DNA from 3 places in the Hyphomicrobium sp. 802 genome. Region 2 is predicted to be linked to each of the others. Evidence: predicted binding sites of a transcription regulator. Region 2 holds the regulator's gene; each other region holds the start of a gene.
What was found. Region 2 encodes LexA, which represses DNA repair genes until DNA is damaged. Its sites were predicted from a motif close to TGTTCNNNNTGTGTTCNG; they were not measured.

Region 1 (7,135 bases), 1.3 Mb from region 2:
GCTGGGGTGACGGCTTCTACGCATCCTATTTCGGCTACGACAAAGACGGGCGCGTCGTCGCCCTCATCACCGACTTCGCCATCATCGACTGGGAAAAGGTGAAACGCTGACCGACGCCCTTGGAGAAACATCCAACGCCATGACGTCGGACGCGGCGAACATCATCGCTCTTTACGAAAGACACGCCCACACCTGGGACGAGGTCCGATCGCGAAGCCTGTTCGAAAAAGAATGGCTCGACCGCTTCCTTGCGTCGATCGCTGCCGGCGGCTCCATTCTCGACATCGGCTGCGGATCAGGCGAACCGATCGCAGGCTTCTTCGTTCGCGCAGGCTATCGCGTTCACGGCGTCGACAGTTCGCAGGCGATGATCGCGCGCTGCAAAGCCCGCTTTCCACAAAGCGACTGGCGCGTCGCCGACATGCGCACCCTCGCGCTCGGCCAAACGTTCGACGGCATTCTTGCTTGGGACAGTTTTTTCCATCTGACCCAGGACGATCAACGCCGCATGTTCACGATTTTCAGCGCGCACGCAGCACCGGGCGCGGCTCTGATGTTCACGAGCGGAACGGAGAATGGCGTGGCGATGGGCACATTCGGCGGCGAACCGCTCTATCACGCGAGCCTCGCGCCGGAGGAATACCGCGCTTTACTCGATGCACAGGGGTTCGAGGTCGCCACTTACGTCGAGAACGACCCGACTGCCGGCGGCCACACGATCTGGCTCGCCCGTAGCAAGCAGGTCTAGCCCCGCACTCGACGGCCGGCTCCCCAGAGGGGAGTCGCCAAGCGCAAACGTAAAACTATTTCTTCTGGCCCGCGATCTGCTGATCGACCTGCGCCTGCATTTGCGCATTCATCACGTTGAAGTCGTTCTGAAGTTTCGCGCAGGCCTCGCCGTTGCCATCGCAGACGACTTTCATCGCGATCACAAGGTTGTCGCCCTTGTGTTCGATCTTGCGGCAGACAGCAGCCGGATACGCCGGATTCTTCTTGGTCGTGAACGTATACATCACCGTCGCGTTCTTCGGATCGTCCGAATACGCGAGGTATTGATCGCTCTCGTACACTTTCTGCAGGCCAGCCTTCGACGTGTAGCGCGAAATCAGATCTTCCGCCTTGCCCGAAGCCTCGCCACAGAATTCCTGCGCAGCCATCATCGTCGGCCCCGCGGAAGGTGCCGGAGTTGCCGGAAGCTTCACGATTGAATCATCGGCCAAAGCCGAAGTGGCGGCGATCAAAAGAGCGGCAAAAGCCAGCGAACCCATGCGAAACATTTCAAATTCCTCGTTGGCGAAAGCGGGCCGTATATACCCAATTTTCCCGACGGTCATTAGTGAAATGCCTGCAAGGTAACGGGAAAAAGCTTCCGCACCGCAGCATTACGCTTCGCCGCGCTCGACCGAAAATGACGACAGTGTCAGCTCGCGAGCCGTTCTTCGATGGCCTTTAGCGCATCGCCCGCTTTTGCGCCGTCCGGTCCGCCCGCCTGCGCCATGTCGGGACGCCCGCCGCCGCCTTTGCCGCCGAGTGCTTCCGCACCGGCCTTGACGAGATCGACCGCGCTCCACGTCTTGACGAGATCGTCCGTGACGCCGACCGCGAGGCCCGCCTTGCCGTCCTCCGTCACGCCAACGACGGCGACGATGCCCGAGCCGACCTGCTTCTTGCCGTCATCAATGAGGCCGCGCAGGTCCTTCGGATTGAGCCCTTGCACCGTACGCGCGAGCAGCTTGACGTTGCCGACATTGCGGATCGCTTCGCCATTCGTTGCCGCGCCATCCGCGCCCGCACCACCGCCAAGCGCGATCTGGCGCTTCGCATCGGCAAGCTGCTTTTCAAGATTGCGGCGCTCTTCCACGAGATGCTTCAAGCGATCGACGAGATCTTCCGGCCGTGTCTTGAGCACGCTCGCCGCTTCCTTCACGCGTGCATCCTGCTCATCGAGATAGGCGCGCGCGCCCTCACCCGTCAGCGCTTCGAGACGGCGGACGCCCGCCGAGCTACCGCTTTCGGCGACGACGCGAATGAGACCGATATCGCCCGTGCGCGATACGTGCGTGCCGCCGCACAACTCGACCGACCACGCCTTGTTGGCGCCGGGCCGCGTCGCACCCATCGACACGACGCGCACTTCATCGCCGTACTTCTCGCCGAACAGCGCCATCGCGCCCGTCGCGCGCGCATCGTCAAGCGCCATCAGCCGCGTGACGACCGGCGTGTTTTCGAGCAGCACGGCGTTCGCCATGTCCTCGACCTGCTTGATCTCGTCCGCTGACATCGGCTTCGTATGCGAGAAGTCGAAGCGCAGACGATCCGGCGAAACGAGCGAGCCCTTCTGCGCGACGTGTGTGCCGAGCACCTGCCGCAGCGCCTCATGCAGAAGATGCGTCGCGGAATGGTTGGCGCGCGTCGCCGAGCGCCGCCCATGATCGACTTCGAGCTCGACCGCTTCGCCGACCTTGAACGCTCCGCTCTCGACTTTGCCGAAATGCACGAACAGATCGCCGAGCTTCTTCTGCGTATCGGTCACGCGGAACAGCGTGCCTTTCGGACCTTTGATGACGCCCTGGTCGCCGACCTGACCGCCGCTCTCCCCGTAAAACGGCGTTTGGTTGACGATGATCGCGCCTTCCTCACCGGCTTTGAGTTCGGAGGCCTCTTTGCCGCCTGCCACGACGGCCGTGACGATGCCTTCCGCACTCTCGGTGTCATAGCCGAGGAACTCGGTCGCGCCGGTCTTGTCCTTGATTTCGAACCAGAGGCCTTCCGTCGCCGCTTCGCCCGAACCCTTCCAGGCGGCCTTGGCGGCATCCTTCTGCTTCTTCATCGCTGCATCGAACGCGCCAGTATCGACAGTAATGCCGCGCGGCTTCAACGCGTCCTCGGTCAGGTCGAGCGGGAAGCCGTACGTGTCGTAGAGCTTGAACGCGACATCGCCGGGGAACACTGCACCCTTCGTGAGACCCGCCGAGCTTTCGCCCAACAGCTTTAGGCCGTTGTCGAGCGTGTGCTTGAACTTCGTCTCTTCGAGCTTCAGCGTCTCGGTGATGAGCGGCTGCGCGCGCACGAGTTCCGGATAGGCGTCACCCATCTCGCGGACGAGCGACGGGACGAGCAGATACATCAGCGGATCGGTGCAGCCCATCTGGTGCGCATAGCGCATGGCGCGGCGCATGATGCGGCGAAGCACGTAGCCACGGCCTTCGTTCGACGGCAGCACGCCGTCGGCGATCAGGAAGCTCGTCGAGCGCAGGTGGTCGGCGATGACGCGCCGCGCGACGTGATCGAAATCCTTCGTCGCCGCGTTCTCTTTCGCGCCAACCTTCGCCGCTTCCTGGCGGATGGCCTGGATCAGATGCTGGAACAGATCGATATCGTAGTTGTCGTGCTTGCCTTGCAGCACCGCTGCGATGCGCTCAAGGCCCATGCCCGTGTCGATCGACGGCCGAGGCAGGTCTACGCGATTGCCCGGTGCGATCTGCTCGAACTGCATGAACACGAGGTTCCAGATTTCGATGAACCGATCGGCATCGGCGTCGGGCGAGCCCGGAGGACCGCCCGGAATCTTGTCGCCATGATCGAAGAAGATTTCCGAGCACGGACCGCACGGCCCCGTGTCGCCCATCTGCCAGAAGTTGTCGGACGTCGCGATGCGAATGATCTTGTCGTCGGAGAACCCGGAGATCTTCTTCCAGATGCGATAGGCTTCGTCGTCGGTGTGATAGATCGTGACGAGCAGCTTGTCTTTCTTGAGGCCGAAATCCTTCGTCAGCAGGTTCCAGGCCAGCTCGATCGCGCGCTCTTTGAAATAGTCGCCGAACGAGAAGTTGCCGAGCATCTCGAAGAACGTGTGGTGGCGCGCTGTATAGCCGACGTTGTCGAGGTCGTTGTGCTTGCCGCCAGCACGGACGCACTTCTGCGACGTCGTCGCACGCGGAATGGCCCGCGTCTCCTGCCCCGTGAAAACGTTCTTGAACTGCACCATGCCCGCGTTCGTGAACATCAGCGTCGGGTCGTTGCGCGGAACGAGCGGCGACGACGGCACGATCTCGTGTCCGTTCTTGCCAAAGAAATCGAGAAACGAAGCGCGGATTTCGCTGACGCCAGCCATGTGGTGCTTTCGGCCTGATCTGGATAAAAAACATGTTCCGGGACACAGCCCCGAAACGGGTTAAGGCCGCCGTTGTAGCGGCGGCCCTGAGGCATGTCTAGGAAGGGGCGGTCCTTGCGGCAGGCCGTCCGCCTGCGGCGGAACGACAGGCGCTGACGGCCGGCTTCTGCGCCATCCGGCCGGCTTCCCGAAGGGAAGTCGGATGGCGCCACTCAAAACTCTACCGCTTCGCCTTGGCGACTTTCTTGCCCGATTCGTCGGGAAGGACCCCGTCCTCGTCGGGTTCTTCGCCGTCGTCCTCACCGGCTTCCGGATTGGCCAGCATCTTCTCGACGATGAGCCCGGCGTTGGCACGGATAGCCCGCTCGATCTCTGCCGCGACGCGCGGATTTTCCTTGAGGTACGTCTTGGCGTTTTCCCGGCCTTGGCCGATACGGTCGCCGTTGTACGACAGCCACGCACCCGACTTTTCGACGAGACCGGCTTTAACGCCAAGATCGATCAGCTCACCGACCTTCGAGATGCCTTCGCCATACATAATATCGAATTCGACCTGCTTGAAGGGCGGCGCCACCTTGTTCTTGACGACCTTGACGCGCGTCTGGTTGCCGACCGTCTCTTCGCGCTCCTTGATCTGGCCGATGCGGCGAATATCGAGGCGAACGGAGGCATAGAACTTCAGGGCGTTACCACCCGTCGTCGTCTCAGGGTTGCCGAACATGATGCCGATCTTCATGCGGATCTGGTTGATGAAGATCACCATCGTATTGGACTTCGAGATCGAGCCCGTGAGCTTCCGGAGTGCCTGGCTCATCAAGCGGGCCTGCAGGCCGGGCAGGCTGTCGCCCATCTCGCCTTCGAGTTCGGCCTTCGGCGTCAGAGCGGCAACCGAGTCAACCACGAGCACGTCGACGGCGCCCGAACGCACCAGCGTATCAGCGATTTCCAGTGCCTGTTCGCCGGTATCCGGCTGCGAAATCAGAAGATCCTCGACCTTGACGCCGAGCTTCTTGGCATAGCCCGGATCAATCGCATGCTCGGCATCGACGAACGCACACGTGCCGCCCTTCTTCTGCGCTTCCGCCACGACTTGCAGCGCCAACGTCGTCTTGCCCGAGGATTCAGGTCCATAGACTTCGATGATGCGTCCCTTCGGTAATCCCCCGATGCCGAGCGCAATATCGAGCCCGAGCGATCCCGTGGAGATCGCTTCGATATCCAGCTTCTCATTGGCGCCGAGCCGCATGATCGACCCCTTGCCAAAGGTCTTGTCGATCTGCGCGAGTGCCTGCTCCAGCGCCTGCTTCTTGTCCATCTTGCCCCCTTCGAGCACAGTCAAGTCCGGCCGTTCCATGTCGTCACCCTCAATCCCTTATGGCAAGCGCCGCGCGCCATCAATTAAGGATAAACGTACACTTTTTGTTCCACCTCTGTCAATCACGTTTTGTTCTCATTGTGGAGTCTCCGCGCCGAATTTTCTCACTCTTGCGCACATGTTTCCTTAGGGACAGCGCGTCGCGGCCACTCGCGGCACTCTCCTGGCAACCCAAGCCGAAGGAGACAGCCCGTGTCCAAGTTGCTCGCAGTTCTGATTTCCATCGCCGTCGTCGCCGCGTCGTTCACATCAGCCGCCGAAGCCGGCCCCGGCCGCCGCCTTGGGTTCTTCCTCGGCGGCATGGCGGCCGCCAGCATGCTCGCGCACGCCGCCGAGGAGCGCCGTCGTGAGGAAGCTTACGAGAGAATGCGCGCTCGCCGGGAAATCGCCGCCCGCGAACGTGCCCGCCAGCGCGCCATCGCCGCCGCGGCCGCCAAACGCGAACGCGCCCGCCAGATCGCGCTGCAGAAGCAGAAAGCGGCCCAGATCGCCGCTGCCGAGACTGCATCCCAATCCACGACGAGCGACGACAAGCCCGCGCTCAAAAAGGGCGACCGGCTGACCTCGGGCGACAGTACGCCTGCAGCCACAACGGCAGATAGCTCAGCGCAGACGACGACAGTTGAAAAGACACCGTCGAACGCTATCGAAACGTCATCGACGACACCGAGCGCTCCGGCCGCCACGACCGTCACCTGCCGCAAATATTCGGCAGCTGCCGATAGTGTGATCGAGGCGCCCTGCCAGTAATTCGCATTCGCCCTTCACTCATAAAACGCGGCTCGCCGTCCTTCGGCCGGGCCGCGTTTTTATTTTCAACACCCCAGCACGATTTGCAGACGTGTTCCGTCCGAAACAGCGGGAAAAATCGCGCTGCTCCAAGATGCCTCCATCGCAAATTCGTGGGAGGCACCCATGCTCAAGATCTCGACACTCATCGCCGTTCTGGTCGTCGCCAGCACCGTCGCATCGAACGCGGAAGCACACGGCATGGGCTCGTTCTATGCCAGCCCGTTCTTCCGCAACCAGGGCCGCCAGCCGGCCCAGCCCTGCGAGAAGGACAAGCGCCGCAATCTCGAAGAAGCCTTTGCGAGAGCGCGTGAAAAGCGGCTCGCCGAATTACGCGCCGAACGCGCACAGGCTGCGGCCCTTGCCTCAAAACGCGCCCGTCTCGCAGCGCTCGCCCAAAAGAAAGCTGCAGCCGCAAAGCAGGCTCAGACGCTTGCAGCCACACGAACGAAAACGATCGCGCAGCAAACGGCATCGACGGACGCCACGAACATCGCCAAGAAAAGCGATCTGCTGCCTGTCTCGACGGCCTCAAACGCAACCGCGACCGCAACGAAAACAGCAGCAGCCGCACCGCAAGTCTGCCGCCGCTATTCCGCCGCTGCCGACAGCGTCATCGAAATTCCCTGCGACTAGCGCGTGCGATTGCCCCCCCATCGCATCGCGACCGTGAGACGCGCCATAACCAGAACTTATGGCGCGTCTCTGGCCACTCTGGTTTAAGCCCACCCCGTGCGTCGGCTTCGGCGCTCAATTGATAACCGAGCACAAGGTGGTGACATATGAGCATTGCATCGCGCCCGTCGGGGCGTTTTGGCATTCGCGTCGGCGAGGCCCTGGTCGCAGGCGGCCCTCCG
Region 2 (7,135 bases):
GCGAAATCCGCAGCGACCGCAGGTCGAATAGCGGGCTGACCGTCACACACAAAAAACTTATCCCCGCCTTCCGAACCGCCCGCATAATCCCCTCGCCCGTCCGGTGAAGGGCTCGCGCGCAAGGCGTTGCGTCGGGCTCGGACGGGGCAGCCTGACCCGGCGCGTCACGCGCGCTTCCGGACAAGGCGAACGGCCGGTCCGCACGGGGTGAGAAACCCGTGTGCGGAGCATCCCGCTTCATTAAGTGACCGTGCTCGCGACCCTGTTCTCAGGCTGTCACGGAGCGGATCGGTTCCGAGACTTCAAATGCCACGACCCAGCCGCGGAACCCGTCCGCTTCGTGCTTTATATTTGGTGCAACCGACTCTGCTCCGCAGAGCCGGCCGGTTGCACACGCCCGGAGCTTCTTCCTTCGCGACGCGCCGGGCGGCCGGCGCGCCGTAGGCGTGTCGTCCGGCGCAATCAAAAAGCGGAGCCGGCCGTTGGCGCATGCCCGGATCTTTGTTCATCGCGACGCGCCGGGCGGCCGGCGCGCCGAAAAAATCCGCGCATGGCGGCCGGCTACCCGCAGGGGAGTCGCCATGCGCAAATCAAAAGCTGTCGTTCCGGCGCAATCAAAAAGGAGAGCCAGCCACGATGCGCACATCGGGAGCGTCGTGCATTAAAGCGTCAGAGGAGTTGCGCAAATCTGGACATCAATGCCCGCGCCAGGAGCCGTGCACGCCCGGAACGAAATGACGGCTCATGTTGCCGCCGGTGATGGCGTCGGTCACAAGCGTCCCGATGACGGTGACGATGACCCCAATGATGATTTGAGAAAACAAACCTCGCATTGTTCGCACGATGCTCCACCTCAACGGCAAAAGTATGAAACGCCCGGGTCGATAAACAGACATGCGAGGTCTTTCCGTCGGCTCTTTGTTTGCTGGCGACTCCCCTGCGGGGGAGCATGCCGGAGCATTGTGGGTGCCGGCGACTCTGCTTCGCAGAGCCCGCCGCCAGCACATGCTTGGCTCTTCGTTCTGAAGTCGAGCGAAGGAAGATGCACCACGTATGCGCATCCGGCCGGCTCGCCGCGGGCGAGTCGGATGCGCCAACGAAACTGTGCTTTCAGAGCCGCATGCGCTGGTTCGTGTTGATTATTGACTTGCATGGGTTGCAGAACGAGACGAGAACGGTTAGGGTACATACACGATTTGTACTGTAAATGAGCGGGCGGTCTTTCGGTGGTCAGCGTCTCAGCCCGCCGCGCTTGCCAGCCAGGAAAGGCTTGAGACGAACCGCTATGCTCACCGAAAAGCAGAAAGACCTCCTCCTCTTCATCCATGCGCGCATGCAGGAGCGCGGCGTGCCGCCATCTTTCGACGAGATGAAGGATGCGCTGGATCTCAGGTCGAAGTCCGGCATTCATCGGCTGATCACCGCTCTGGTGGAACGCGGGTTCATCCGCCGCCTGCCGCACCGGGCGCGGGCTATCGAGGTCATCAAGCTGCCGGACAACCAGGTTGGCTTGCCGTCCGCGGCACCGGGTGCCAACGCGGCCGCGGCACCGCAGCGGGGCTTCCAGCCAAGCGTGATCGAAGGCTCCGGGCCGCCGAAGACGAATGTGGCCACGCCGCCGCCGCCGTCGCACGTCATCGACGCGCGGACGGTGTCGATCCCGGTCATGGGCCGCATCGCCGCCGGTACGCCGATCAGCGCCATTCAGAACCACACGCACGACATTGCGGTGCCACCCGACATCCTGACCAACGGCGAACACTTTGCGCTGGAGGTCAAAGGCGATTCGATGATCGAGGCGGGCATCCATGACGGCGATACCGTCATCATCCGCCGCTGCAATACGGCGGAGAACGGCGATATCATCGTGGCGCTGGTCGAGGGCGAGGAAGCGACGCTGAAACGGCTGCGCAAGAAGGGCTCGACGATTGCGCTCGAAGCCGCGAACCCCGAATTCAAAACGCGGATCTTTGGGCCGGATCAGATCGACATTCAGGGGCGCCTCGTCGGCTTGATGCGGCGGTATTGAGGGGCAGTTCGCCGCCATGCGTCGACGGAGCTAGAGCGACGCGGGGCAGCGTCGATGGCTAACGCCCGCTCTCGGCGTCCGGCTCAGTGATATCTTCCGTTTCGAGTTCCGCCCCCTCCCCCGGATCGACGTCGGCTGAGGTGCGTGTTTGGGGTTCTGCTTCGGCGGTCCGGGCAGGTTCGGCAGCCGGGGCACCCGCCGGGGACGGGGTCTGCAGAATACGGGGTTTCGGCAGCGCTGCCTGCTTTCGCTCCGGCATCTCGCTCCAAGGTCGTTCGCCGCGATGAGCCGCGACCGTTTCGAGACGGATTTTGGGTTCCGGACTGTCGTCGCTGCGGTCGACATAAAGGGCGTAAGCGCCATTGCGCCAGCGATCGAAAACATCGACGACCGTTCGCGGCACGGCGCAATTGCCGGGCTTGGGCGTATCGAGCACAAGCACGTCGGCGTTGAGGCAATCGTCGGTCACGGCGGCGGGATGGCGCGCGACCGCGACGGTCGCGCCTTTGACATGCGCGATGCAGCCGATCGCATCGCAAGTAAAGCCTTTGCCGATCTTGGCATCGCGCGCCGTTCGGGAATCGCCGTCGTATTCGAGCCAGCGGTCGAGATCGTATTTCGTGCCCTTGCCCGGCATGGCGTCGAGCTTGCCCGAGTCATCGCGCACGGCGACAAGCAGACCTTTCTGTCCGATCAGAACGTCAGGGCGCGGCATCCAAGGCGAAACAAGCAGCCCGGCGCCGACAAGCGCAACGCCGAGAAGCCTGATCCGCGTCTGCCAAAGCAAAAACCAGACGCCGCCCGTAAGCATCAGCACGAAAGCCAGTTCGGGGATCGCTGGAATATGTCCGACTGCACCAGGCAACGCGCCGACTTCGTTCGCACACCACGTCATGCCTTCGATGCCCCAGCCCATCGGCTTCAGGCCGAGCCATTCGAGGCCGAACGGCATCAGCACCATCGCGACGAGCGCCGCCGGCATGACGATCAGGTTGCAGATCGGAATGGCGATCATGTTCGCGAGCACGGCATATTGCTGGCTCTGGTGAAAATTATAGGCGGCAAACGGCGCGACCGCGACGCTTGCGATCAGAGTCGAGGCGATGATCTCACCGAAGAAGACGATGACGCGCATGATGGGATGCGGCTTCTGCTCGCGATTGAACAGGCTGCTCAAAAATTCGTGCGAGGCGATCAGCGCCGTCACAGCGGCAAACGACATCTGAAAGCCTGCATCGAGCAGGCTTTCGGGATAGGCCAACAGAATTAGGAACGCCGCGAGCGCAACGTTGCGCAACGCAAGCGCAGGGCGATCAATCAGCATGGCGCCGAAGATGATGAAGATCATCAGCGCCGAGCGCACGGTTGCGAACTGGCCTCCCGAAATCGCGAGATAGGCGACCGCGCTGATGATGCCGAGCGCAGCGGCGATCTTTTTGATCGGCATCGTCAAGGCGATGCGCGGGATCGCAGCGAGGATCAGGCGGATCGAAAAGAAAACGGCACCTGCTGCAATCACCATGTGTAGGCCGGAGATCGAGAGAATGTGGAACAGGCCCGAATTCTTGAAGGCGTTGTTCGTCTCGGCACTGATGCCGCCGCGCTCGCCGGTGATAAGGGCAAGCGCGATCTCGCCGGTTTCGCCAGGAAGCGCCGCACGGATGCGCGCGGCAATCGCCTGACGGATATTTTCGATGGTGCGGCGATACCATTGGACGATGCTATTGGGGTCAACGTGGCCTTCGATCGTCGGTGCTGCGAATGCGTAACCGACGCCGCCGACAGATTCGAACCAAGCGGTGCGCGCGTAATCGAAGCCGCCTGGAAGCGCTGGCTTTGCCGGCGGTGAGAGATTGGCTTTGATGCGGATCTTGTCGCCCGGTGCGGCGCGCGTTTTGGACGACATCGTGCGGATGCGCACGACGGCAGGCGTATCGGCTGCAGCGAGATTTGCGATTTTGGGGTTGGCGATCGTCAGCCGCTGGCCACGCGGCAGCTTGGCCTCGACCATCGTGACGGTGCCTGAGGCTTCGACGCTGTGCAGCGCCTTGGTCAGAACGGGCGCGCGGACAGCTTCGACGCGCAGCTTGGCGATGCCAAAGCCCGCGCCGATCAGAACCAGCGCCATCATCAGTGTCGCGACGAGCGTGCCGGAACGTACTGTCAGGCGCAAAATCAGGGCGAGCGCCAGCGGCGCGAACGCTACGATCAGCGCCGGCTCCATGGGCAGCGCAAAATAGGCGGCAATTCCGGCACCAAGGCAAACGGGCGCCCAAAGGAAAAAGCTCTGCCGTTCAGCTTCAAACAACAGGACAGCGCGGCTCATGCCGTGGTCGGCATAGCCTGGAAATGCGACGTCCGGTCCCCGCGCTTCGACCGACATGCCCTGCCCATGACGCATCGGGAACGGGAATTTTCCGCCCCCTTAACTTGTCCCATCTCACATGCTACGAGCGGAGCCTCAATCCCTCAATGGCAGACAGAACAAAAGGTCCAAAGGCCGAGACCATGACACCCAGCGCGCCCATCGTTCGATTTGCACCCTCGCCCACCGGATTTCTCCATATCGGCGGCGCACGGACGGCGCTATTCAACTGGCTTTACGCACGTGGGCGTGGCGGCCGCTTTTTGCTGCGCATCGAAGATACCGACCGGGAACGCAACAACGAGGCGGCGGTCGCTGCGATCCTCGATGGCGTCAAGTGGCTTGGCCTTGACTGGGACGGCGACGTCATTTCGCAGTTCTCGCGCGCCGACCGGCATCGCGAGGTGGCGAACGAACTACTGGCGCGCGGCGCCGCCTATTACTGCTATTCGTCGCCCGCCGAGATCGAAGCGGCACGTGAGAAAGCCAAAGCCGAGGGGCGACCGCAGATTTTCCTATCGCCCTGGCGTGACCGCGATCCGAGTGACGCACCGAAGGACGTGAAGCCCGCTGTCCGCCTCAAGGCACCGCGCGACGGCGAGACGATCGTCAACGATCACGTGCAGGGACGCGTTGCCTTCCCGAATAAGGATCTCGATGATCTGATCATCCTCAGATCGGATGGCAACCCGACGTACAATCTCGCGGTCGTGGTCGACGATCACGACATGGAAATTACGCACGTCATTCGCGGCGCAGATCATCTGACCAACTCGGCGCGGCAGACGCAAATCTACAATGGCATGGGCTGGACGGTGCCCGATTTTGCCCACGTGCCGCTAATTCACGGCGCGGACGGCGCGAAGCTTTCGAAGCGTCATGGCGCGCAGGGCGTCGAAGAATATCGCGACATGGGCTATCTGCCGGTGGCATTGCGCAATTATCTCGTCCGCCTCGGCTGGAGCCACGGCGACGACGAGATTATTTCGACGGAGGACCTGATCCGCTGGTTCGACATCGATAACATCAACAAGAGTGCGGCACGGCTCGACTTTAAGAAGCTCGACGATCTCAATGGCCATTACATTCGCGCGGCCTCCGACGATGAGTTGGCTGCGCACGTGCGCGGAATGCTGCCACATCTGAATTTTTCAGCACTAGCCGAGATCGCGCCCGATCCAAAGGCGCCGCCGCGCTCCGATATTGTACTTGCGCGCGAAGTTCTGCGCCAGCTTCCGGCCGTGCAGTCGGGAAAAGATCTGGCCGATCTCTTCGCGGCGAAAGGCTGGGAGACGTTCACGCGCGCGATCCCATCGCTGAAAGAACGCTCGAGGACGCTCGCCGAGTTGGTCGGCGGCGCATTGTTCATTGTCGCCCAGCGTCCGCTAAATCTCGAAGACAAGGCGGCGAAGCTTTTAAGTGCAGAGGGCCGCGCTTCAAACGCCGAAGTGCTCAAGCTGCTGTCGGAGGTTTCCACAGAGGAATGGTCCTCGGCGTTGCTCGAAGCCAAGGTAAAGTCCTACGTCGAAGAGAAAGCTTTAAAGCTCGGCAACGTCGCGCAACCGCTGCGCGCGGCGCTGACAGGGCGCGCAGTCTCTCCGCCGGTCTTCGACGTCCTCGAGGTGCTGGGACGCGACGAAAGTCTAGGCCGGATTGCCGATACCGCGGCGTAAACGCTAATTCCCGACTTCGAATGCCGTTGGTGGGCTTATTCCGAAGATCGACGGGAAACTAGCGAGCGGCGCACTGTATCGTCGGCTTTGCCTTTCAGGATGACCGTGTCAGACGGCCCGTATCCCGGCCGTTTTCGGTATTCATATCCCACTTAACGATCTCTTGCCGCACCGCAAAAAATCCGGTAAATCCTGGTTTGCCGATTGCTTCTGTGAAGGCCGCCGAACGTTCTCCAGGGTCCTTAAGCATACGGGCCACCCGTCGGGGAATGCGATAGTTACTTCAGGCGTCGGTAGTGTCTTCCCCGGGGCGAGGTGGCGATCATGAACATCCACGACAAGGCGGCGAAGGGCACAGCGAAGCCCAGCGCAACATTGACGGTCGAGAACAAGCAGGTCGAGCTTTCGGTTCGCTCCGGCACCATCGGCCCGGACGTCATCGACGTCGGCAATCTCTACAAAGAGACGGGCTGCTTCACGTACGACCCCGGCTTCACGTCGACGGCGAACTGCAAAAGCTCGATCACGTATATCGACGGTGACAAGGGCGAATTGCTCTATCGCGGCTATCCGATCGATCAGCTCGCAGAGAACACCAACTTCCTTGCGGTCTGCTACCTGCTGCTTTACGGGGAGCTGCCGACGAACGCTGAGTTCATCAACTTCCGCAAGACGATCACGAACCACACGATGGTTCACGAGCAGATGACGCGGTTCTTCACCGGCTATCGTCGTGACGCGCATCCGATGGCGGTGATGGTCGGCACGGTCGGCGCGCTGTCGTCATTCTATCACGACTCGACCGACATCAACGATCCGGCGCAGCGCGAGGTCGCGAGCCAGCGCATGATCGCCAAGATGCCGACGATCGCGGCAATGGCCTACAAATATTCGATGGGCCAGCCCTTCATCTATCCGCGCAACGATCTCGATTACACGTCGAACTTCCTGCAGATGTGCTTCGCCGTTCCGTGCGAGCCCTACATCGTCAATCCGATCATCTCGCGCGCGCTCGATCGCATCTTCATCCTGCACGCCGACCATGAGCAGAATGCTTCGACCTCGACA
Region 3 (7,135 bases), 1.4 Mb from region 2:
TCGCTTTTGCCTGTAATCTAGGCATCGCCGCCGCAAAATTCGCGGCGGCGGCGTGGACGCAATCCTCGGCAATGCTTTCGGAAGCCATTCACTCGCTGGTCGATACCTCGAACCAGCTGCTACTGTTCTTCGGCATCAAACGCGCCGAAAAACCCGCCGACGCGCACCACCCATTCGGCTACGGCAAGGAGATCTATTTCTGGAGCTTCATCGTCGCGATGGTGCTGTTCGCACTCGGCGCCGGCGTCGCGATCTACGAAGGCATCGAAAAGATGCTCCATCCGCACCCGATACACGACGTCTTCGTGGTCTACATCGTGCTGCTCGTCGCCATGGCGCTTGAAGGATTTTCGACGTGGAAGGCCGTTGGAGAATTCAACACGCGACGCGGCCCGTCAGGCTTGGGCTTCATTGCCGCGCTACGCGCATCGAAAGATCCGACGCTGTTCGCGATCGTGCTGGAAGACAGCGCCGCAATGATTGGACTGAGCATCGCCTTGATCGGAACGATGGCAGCCGACTTCGGCGGCTACGAGCAGGCTGACGGCATCGCCTCGATTCTGATCGGCTGCGTGCTGGGCTTCGTTGCCATTTTCATGTCGGGCGAAATTCGCTCGTTGATCGTCGGCGAGTCGGCGTCGCGCGCAGTCCAAGCCGGGTTGAATGAAATCATCGCCAAGGAAATCGGACCTGACAAACCGATCCGCACCATCAACGAAATCCGGACGATGCATCTGGGACCGCAAGATGTGCTCGTTACGGCCAGCGTCGATTTCGAGGATTGGGTCAGCGCACGAACGGTCGAAGACGTAACGGCACGATTGCAGCAGGCCATCAAGACGCGCTTCCCAGAGGTGCAGCACCTCTTCATCGAGGTGCAGTCGGAGAAAGCCTTCCAGTTCAACAAAACCAAGCCGCCGATCGCGGCAGGCGCGACGCATTAAGCGTCACGTGCCGCCATCGCGGGCCATGGCGGTGTTGGGACGCGTTCCCGCTATCAAAATGTCATCCTCGGCTTCAGGCCGAGGATCCATTCTGTAACCGGCGCATTTGTCTGAAGACTGCCTCACCAAGCCCGACGGCCGGCTCCCCGAAGCGGAGTAGGAAACGACAACTCAGAACTTCCGTGCGTGGCGGCCGGCTCGCGGAACGCGAGTCGCGCCGACGTCCGAAGACTGCCTCACCAAGCCCGTTGCTTCCGGCCGGCTCCGCGAAGCGGAGTCGGAAGCAACCATCAGAAAGGAATCTCGTCGTCGAGCGCTTTGTCGAAGCTTGGCTTCGAACCGCCGCTCCTGGAACCCGACGCGCGCCGGGATTCGCCACCCGAACTCGAACCGAAACCGCCGTCGGATGCGTAATCCGGACCGCTCTCCTGCATACCGATCGACGCGCCGCGTCCGCCGCCTGCGCCATCGAGCATCGTCAGCGTGCCGTTGTAGCCCTGGATGACGACCTCGGTCGAATACTTCTCCGCGCCGGACTGATCCGTCCACTTACGCGTCTGCAGTGCGCCTTCGATGTAGAGCTTCGCGCCCTTCTTCACGTACTGCTCGATGATCTTGCACAACGGCTCACTGAAGACGACGACGCGATGCCACTCGGTCTTTTCCTTGCGCTCACCCGTCTGCTTGTCGCGCCAGGTATCGCTCGTCGCGATGCTCAAGTTGGCGATCGGGCGGCCATCCTGCGTGCGGCGGATCTCCGGATCCTTGCCGACATTGCCGACCAGAATGACTTTGTTGACCGACCCTGCCATTTCACTCGTCTCCTTGACTGAACGTGACTGAACGCGAGGAACGCCACCGCGTTCCCTTGCGACGACCGGCGGCATGCTCGCCAGCCGACATGAATAGTTGCATAGACGCGCTATTCGGATAGCGCGGAATCGTTCTGACTTTAAAGGCTCTCCCCGCCACCTTCTTCACTTCATTTATCGTTCTCCACGGCCTAATCGACCGGGCGGGGATAGCAATGTTCTCTCATTGTTCTATATAGCGCCCGCCCCACTAGGCGCAAGCAAATTAACCCATCGCGCCACGGTCTCACCGGAATGTCGCGTTCGCCGCGAATGCCGTCTTGACTGCCGCGCCGCATGATCTAAGGCCGTTACCCAGAGGATGGCGTGCGCACGCGGGAGCACCAAAGCCGCAATGGCTCAGTACAATTGTTTGAATTGCCCAGGATACTGCTGTTCGTATCCGGTCATTGCGCTGAACAAGCGCGACGTGGAACGCCTCGCCAAGCATTTCGACCTGAAATACGAAACCGCGAAGCGGCGCTTTACGCGCGAAGCCCACGGCCACAAGTACATCATGCGCCGCCAGCGCGATAAGCACTACGGCCGCATCTGCCAGTTCTTCGACACCAAGAAGCGCTGCTGCACGATCTATAAGGCGCGCCCCGCCGCCTGCCGCGCATACCCTGGCTCCGGTCGCTGCGGCTACTACGACTTCCTGATGCACGAACGCCGTGCCCAGAACGACGACAAATTCGTCGCGATCACGAACCACAAGGATTAGGGTTTCGACATCGCTACCGCTTCGGCATTCTCAATCTTGATGTGGGATGACGATGAGCTCTCCGACCGACGGTCCCGCCGTAGTTCCGGGCGCCTATTATGCCGATCTTGGATCGGCGATTGATTGGTTGGTATCGGCGCTCGGCTTTCGCGTCGTCGCATCCTACGATGGTCCCAACGGTAAAGTCGTGTTCGCAGAACTTGCCTGGCGGAACGGAATAATTTTCGTCTCCACGATTCCAGCCGACGGGGCATGGTCGAGGGTCGGGAAAACCTGCATCTGCCTCGTTGCGGAAAACGTCGACGCCGTCGAAAATTATCATCGCTTGGCGTTAAAAGCCGGAGCGAAGCTCCTTCGCCCTCTTCGCAGGACGAGTTCGCCGGCATTTCCCGACGGAGTGATGGGGTTCGATCTTGAAGATCCCGAAGGAAATCTCTGGACAGTCAGCGAATACCAACCGGCCACCCTAGCGGCTCGTCGCTTTCGGCCGGCTCCGCGAAGCGGAGTCGGAAGCGACAACAAAAAACTTCGCCAACAATAAAAAAACTAACCCCGCCGAATCCTCGGATTCGCGCGGGGCTGTGTTTTTTACCTTCGATGGTTCGCCCAGACTAAAACCGGGCCTTTGAATGCGAGGCTCTAGCGGCCGCACGGACCGCCTCCCTCGTGTGAGATATCCAAATTGTAGCAGCGAGTGCAGCTGAGCCAAGCGTGGCCACAATCTCGAGAGCGCTTGTCAAGCTGCTGACCCCGTGAACAAGTCTCGAGGTCCTGATTGATAACCCGGTGGAGTCATCTCCTCTCCTCGATCTGTTTCAACGTCACGCCTACCACGTTCCACATGCGCCTCACGGGACCCATACGCACCACGTGAAGCCCTTGCGGCTCGCGTCTCCATTCCGCAGCTCATCGACCCCTCGGCCGAGACGCAATTACCGGAACAGCTAGCGAGAGCGGCACCGTCACAAAGAGAAATGTGTGCCTCAAAACCCCGGTCGTCAAGTTGTCATCAGGGAGAAAGCGATCACAATTCTCATCGGTAATGTTTGAAATGCGCGCAATATCAGTGATCTTACCGGGAGCCGCATCGCCGTTCGAAGGATATTCGTTGCTAATGACCGTTCACGCCACAGGAAGCTGCCATTGCCGAGGTGTCCGCTATGAAATCGGCGGCGAACTCAACCCGATCCTCGCGTGTCACTGTTCGATATGCGCGAAGACGAGTGGAAATTACGCTGCGATGACGAACTGCGCCGCCGCAGACATAAAATTGCTGAATGACGAGACGCTGCGCTGGTATCAGTCGTCGGATGCCGGCAACCGCGGCTTCTGCATGCGCTGCGGTAGCAATCTCTTTTGGCAGTCCCCCGGCAGCGAAGAAATTTATGTCACCGCCGGAACGCTCGACAGACCGACGGGCCTCAAGATCAAGGAGCACATCTTTGTCGGCTCGAAGTCCGATTACTACGACATCGCCGACGGCCTGCCGCAGAAAGATGAATGGTGAAACGTCCCGTCGCTTCCGGCCGGCTCCGCGAAGCGGAGTCGGAAGCGAAAATAAAAAACTGCCGTGCTCGGCGGCCGGCGCGCGGAATGCGTGTCCCCGAGCACAATAAAAAAACTCCTGCGCGTGCGGCCGGCTCCCCGGAGGGGAGTCGCACGCGCTTACTTAATAGGACACGCCTTATCGCAAGGCACGCTCGCGCTTTTCTCGACGGAGCCGCGGAAAATCGAAACGGTTTCGCGCGTGCACTGTCCGCCGGATTGCACGACGCGAATGATGTTGTCGCCTGACTTTGCCTGGCACAGCACCGTCACATCCTGCGCAACATTGAACGGCTCATCCCGCCGTGCGGCTTCATCCGCCACCGCGCGCGATACAATCAAGTCCCACAGGCTCGCCGTTTTCGAAATCGGCTTCGGCAACTGATCGAATGCAATCCATTCGTAGTTGACCTGACCGTCCGCGCTCTTCACGCGGATCGAGATGTCACCGGTCTTCGCACACGATCCGACCTCAACCTGCGCATTGCCCTGCGTCGTCAGCGAACGATACGCGATCCGGCAGTCGAAATTCTTCTCCAGCAACGCTGCTTGCGCCAGGCGGTGATCGACCTGGCTGAACGGCACGTCGTTCTTCCAGGAGAAATACAGATTGCGCGCGGTCGGTACGGCCGCGGCGACGGATACGGCAAGCACCAGCAGCTTGACCACCGTCAGCGTTCGGTTCACCGGATGAGCCGGATGCGAAAAGTTGAGAAGAGACGGCGCGTCGCTCACGTGATGCCCCCATCGATAACGATCCGCGGTTCATTTCCGCGACGCTTAACGTGCCGTCAAGGCTGAATGCTGACGGTATCCTGACAACCACGTGAATATCATCGCATGAACACCGTTCCCCGCGGGGGCGGGTGTCCTCATTGTAATCGCGCGGGCTGATCAACCACCGTCATGCCGACGAAGGTCGGCACCCAGGCAAGTATCCGTATCTTCGGTGTCGAGGTTTGACTGGATCCCGGCCTTCGCCGGGATGACGTTTGGGGGGACGGGTGTCGCGGAAACACCGTCATCCCCGAGGCAAAGCCGAGATGAACAGGGGAACCCACGAAGCCGCACCCTTGGCATCAGAACCTGGTCCCTAAAACCAACTCCCTCATCTTTGAAATCTCCAGCCTAAATTCCCGCGGGGCTTGATTGTTTCGCCTTGAGCCGGGCAAACTGGAGGAACGGCCTTCAGGAGGTGCCGCATCTGGAATGGCGCACGATACCCCGCTCATCGCTACGATCGTCGTCGGCCTATCACTGGCCTTCATTTTCGGTGCCATCGCCCAGAGATTTCGCATCTCTCCTATCGTCGGCTATCTGCTCGCCGGAGTTGCCGTCGGCCCTTTCACACCGGGTTTCGTGGCCGACCAAGGCCTCGCTAACGAACTGGCGGAAATCGGCATCATTCTTTTGATGTTCGGCGTCGGGCTGCATTTCTCCATGTCGGAGCTGCTGGCGGTGCGCGCCATCGCCGTGCCCGGGGCTCTCGTTCAGATCGCTGTCGCGACCGCGATGGGCGTCGGCCTCGCGACGACATTCGGATGGTCTTTGGGCGCAGGCCTCGTCTTCGGTCTCGCACTCTCCGTCGCCAGCACAGTCGTGCTGCTGCGTGCACTCCAGGAACGACGTCTCGTCAAATCCGATCAGGGCCGCATCGCGGTCGGCTGGCTGATCGTCGAGGACCTCGTCATGGTCCTGACACTCGTGATCCTGCCCGCCGTTGCCCCGCTGCTGAGCACCGAGAGCGCCAACGCGGCGGGAGCCCACTCGCCGAACGAACTGGCGATGACGCTCGCCGTCACGCTTTTGAAAGTCGCCGCATTCGTTGCCGTCATGCTGCTCGGCGGACGCAAGCTCATTCCGGCAATCCTGCACCACATCGCACACACCGGCTCGCGCGAGCTGTTCCGCCTCGGCGTGCTGACGATCGCGCTCGGCGTCGCTTTTGCGGCCGCAAAACTGTTCGGCGTATCGCTGGCGCTCGGCGCCTTCTTCGCCGGCATGATCTTGAGCGAATCCGAATTGAGCCAGCGCGCCGCCAACGAAACGCTGCCGCTGCGCGACGCCTTCGCGGTGCTGTTCTTCGTGTCGGTCGGGATGCTGTTCTATCCCAATATCATCATCGAAAATCCGCTGCGCGTCGTGGCTGTTATCGCGATTATCATTGTCGGAAAATCGCTTGCAGCATGGCTGATCGTCCTCGCCTTCGGCCACGGCATGCGCACCGCGCTGCTGATTGCCGCCAGCCTCGCCCAGATCGGCGAATTCTCGTTCATTCTCGCCGGACTAGGCGTGACGCTGAAGTTGCTCCCGGTCGAGGGGCGCGAGCTGATCCTCGCAGGCGCGCTGCTGTCGATCATGCTCAACCCGCTGCTGTTCCTCGCCGTCGAACGTTACGGCCCCACCATTGCAGCCGAACCGCCGAAGCCGAAAGAACCTGCGCCCGCGGGACCAGCCCCAGGGCAAGTTCCCCTGGCCGCCAAACCGGCGTCGGAGCTGGAGCACGTCACGTCGAAAACCGGTCACACCGTGCTGGTCGGCTTCGGTCGGGTCGGCAGCTTGATCGGCGAGAGCCTGATCCAACGCGGCACCCCGCTGTTCGTCATGGACGACCGAGACGACACCGCCCAAATGCTGAAAGCCCGCGGTCTAGACGCCGTGGCCGCCAACGCCGTCACCGATCTGGCGTCGGCCAACCTGAAGGACGCCCGGGCGCTGATCGTCGCCATTCCCGACTGCTTCGAGGCTGGACAGATCGTCGCCCAGGGCCGCGCCGCCAATCCCGGCCTGCAGATCATCGCCCGCGCTCATTCGGACGCCGAGGAAGCCTACCTGAAGCAATACGGAGCCTCCGACGTCGTCCAGGGCTCACGGGAAACGGCTGGAGCCATGATCGTAGCTCTCGACACGCCTTCTCCAGCCCCGATCGTCGACCCAGACCCGGCCAGCAAGCCGGACAATCCCCCAGACGCCGCCTAGAACGCCACCGAATAACCAGCCGGACAGCCAAGCGTCACGGTCGCGGGACTGTTTTATGCCGCACCCCGCCCCCATATTGCCCCCGCGCCGTC

Region 1: the regulator LexA is predicted to act here: its motif matches at 5,524-5,541, upstream of recA (recombinase RecA).
Region 3: the regulator LexA is predicted to act here: its motif matches at 1,973-1,990, upstream of HYP802_RS0109245 (single-stranded DNA-binding protein).

Annotation. Positions count from the first base shown of each region.
Region 1 is NZ_JAFM01000001.1:1,884,147-1,891,281, reverse strand. It holds gene HYP802_RS0109530 (DUF4241 domain-containing protein) at 1-110, shown strand, start outside; gene HYP802_RS0109525 (class I SAM-dependent methyltransferase) at 140-748, shown strand; gene HYP802_RS0109520 (hypothetical protein) at 804-1,277, opposite strand; gene alaS (alanine--tRNA ligase) at 1,421-4,114, opposite strand; gene recA (recombinase RecA) at 4,335-5,468, opposite strand; gene HYP802_RS0109505 (hypothetical protein) at 5,682-6,239, shown strand; gene HYP802_RS0109500 (hypothetical protein) at 6,405-6,914, shown strand; gene HYP802_RS0109495 (formaldehyde-activating enzyme) at 7,061-7,135, shown strand, end outside.
Region 2 is NZ_JAFM01000001.1:3,217,154-3,224,288, forward strand. It holds gene HYP802_RS23695 (hypothetical protein) at 1-39, shown strand, start outside; gene HYP802_RS23700 (hypothetical protein) at 696-833, opposite strand; gene lexA (transcriptional repressor LexA) at 1,286-2,029, shown strand; gene HYP802_RS0116380 (ComEC/Rec2 family competence protein) at 2,088-4,430, opposite strand; gene gltX (glutamate--tRNA ligase) at 4,502-6,067, shown strand; gene gltA (citrate synthase) at 6,392-7,135, shown strand, end outside.
Region 3 is NZ_JAFM01000001.1:1,830,527-1,837,661, reverse strand. It holds gene HYP802_RS0109250 (cation diffusion facilitator family transporter) at 1-944, shown strand, start outside; gene HYP802_RS0109245 (single-stranded DNA-binding protein) at 1,235-1,756, opposite strand; gene HYP802_RS0109240 (YkgJ family cysteine cluster protein) at 2,151-2,519, shown strand; gene HYP802_RS0109235 (VOC family protein) at 2,572-3,060, shown strand; gene HYP802_RS0109230 (GFA family protein) at 3,634-4,026, shown strand; gene HYP802_RS0109225 (hypothetical protein) at 4,185-4,799, opposite strand; gene ybaL (YbaL family putative K(+) efflux transporter) at 5,274-7,043, shown strand.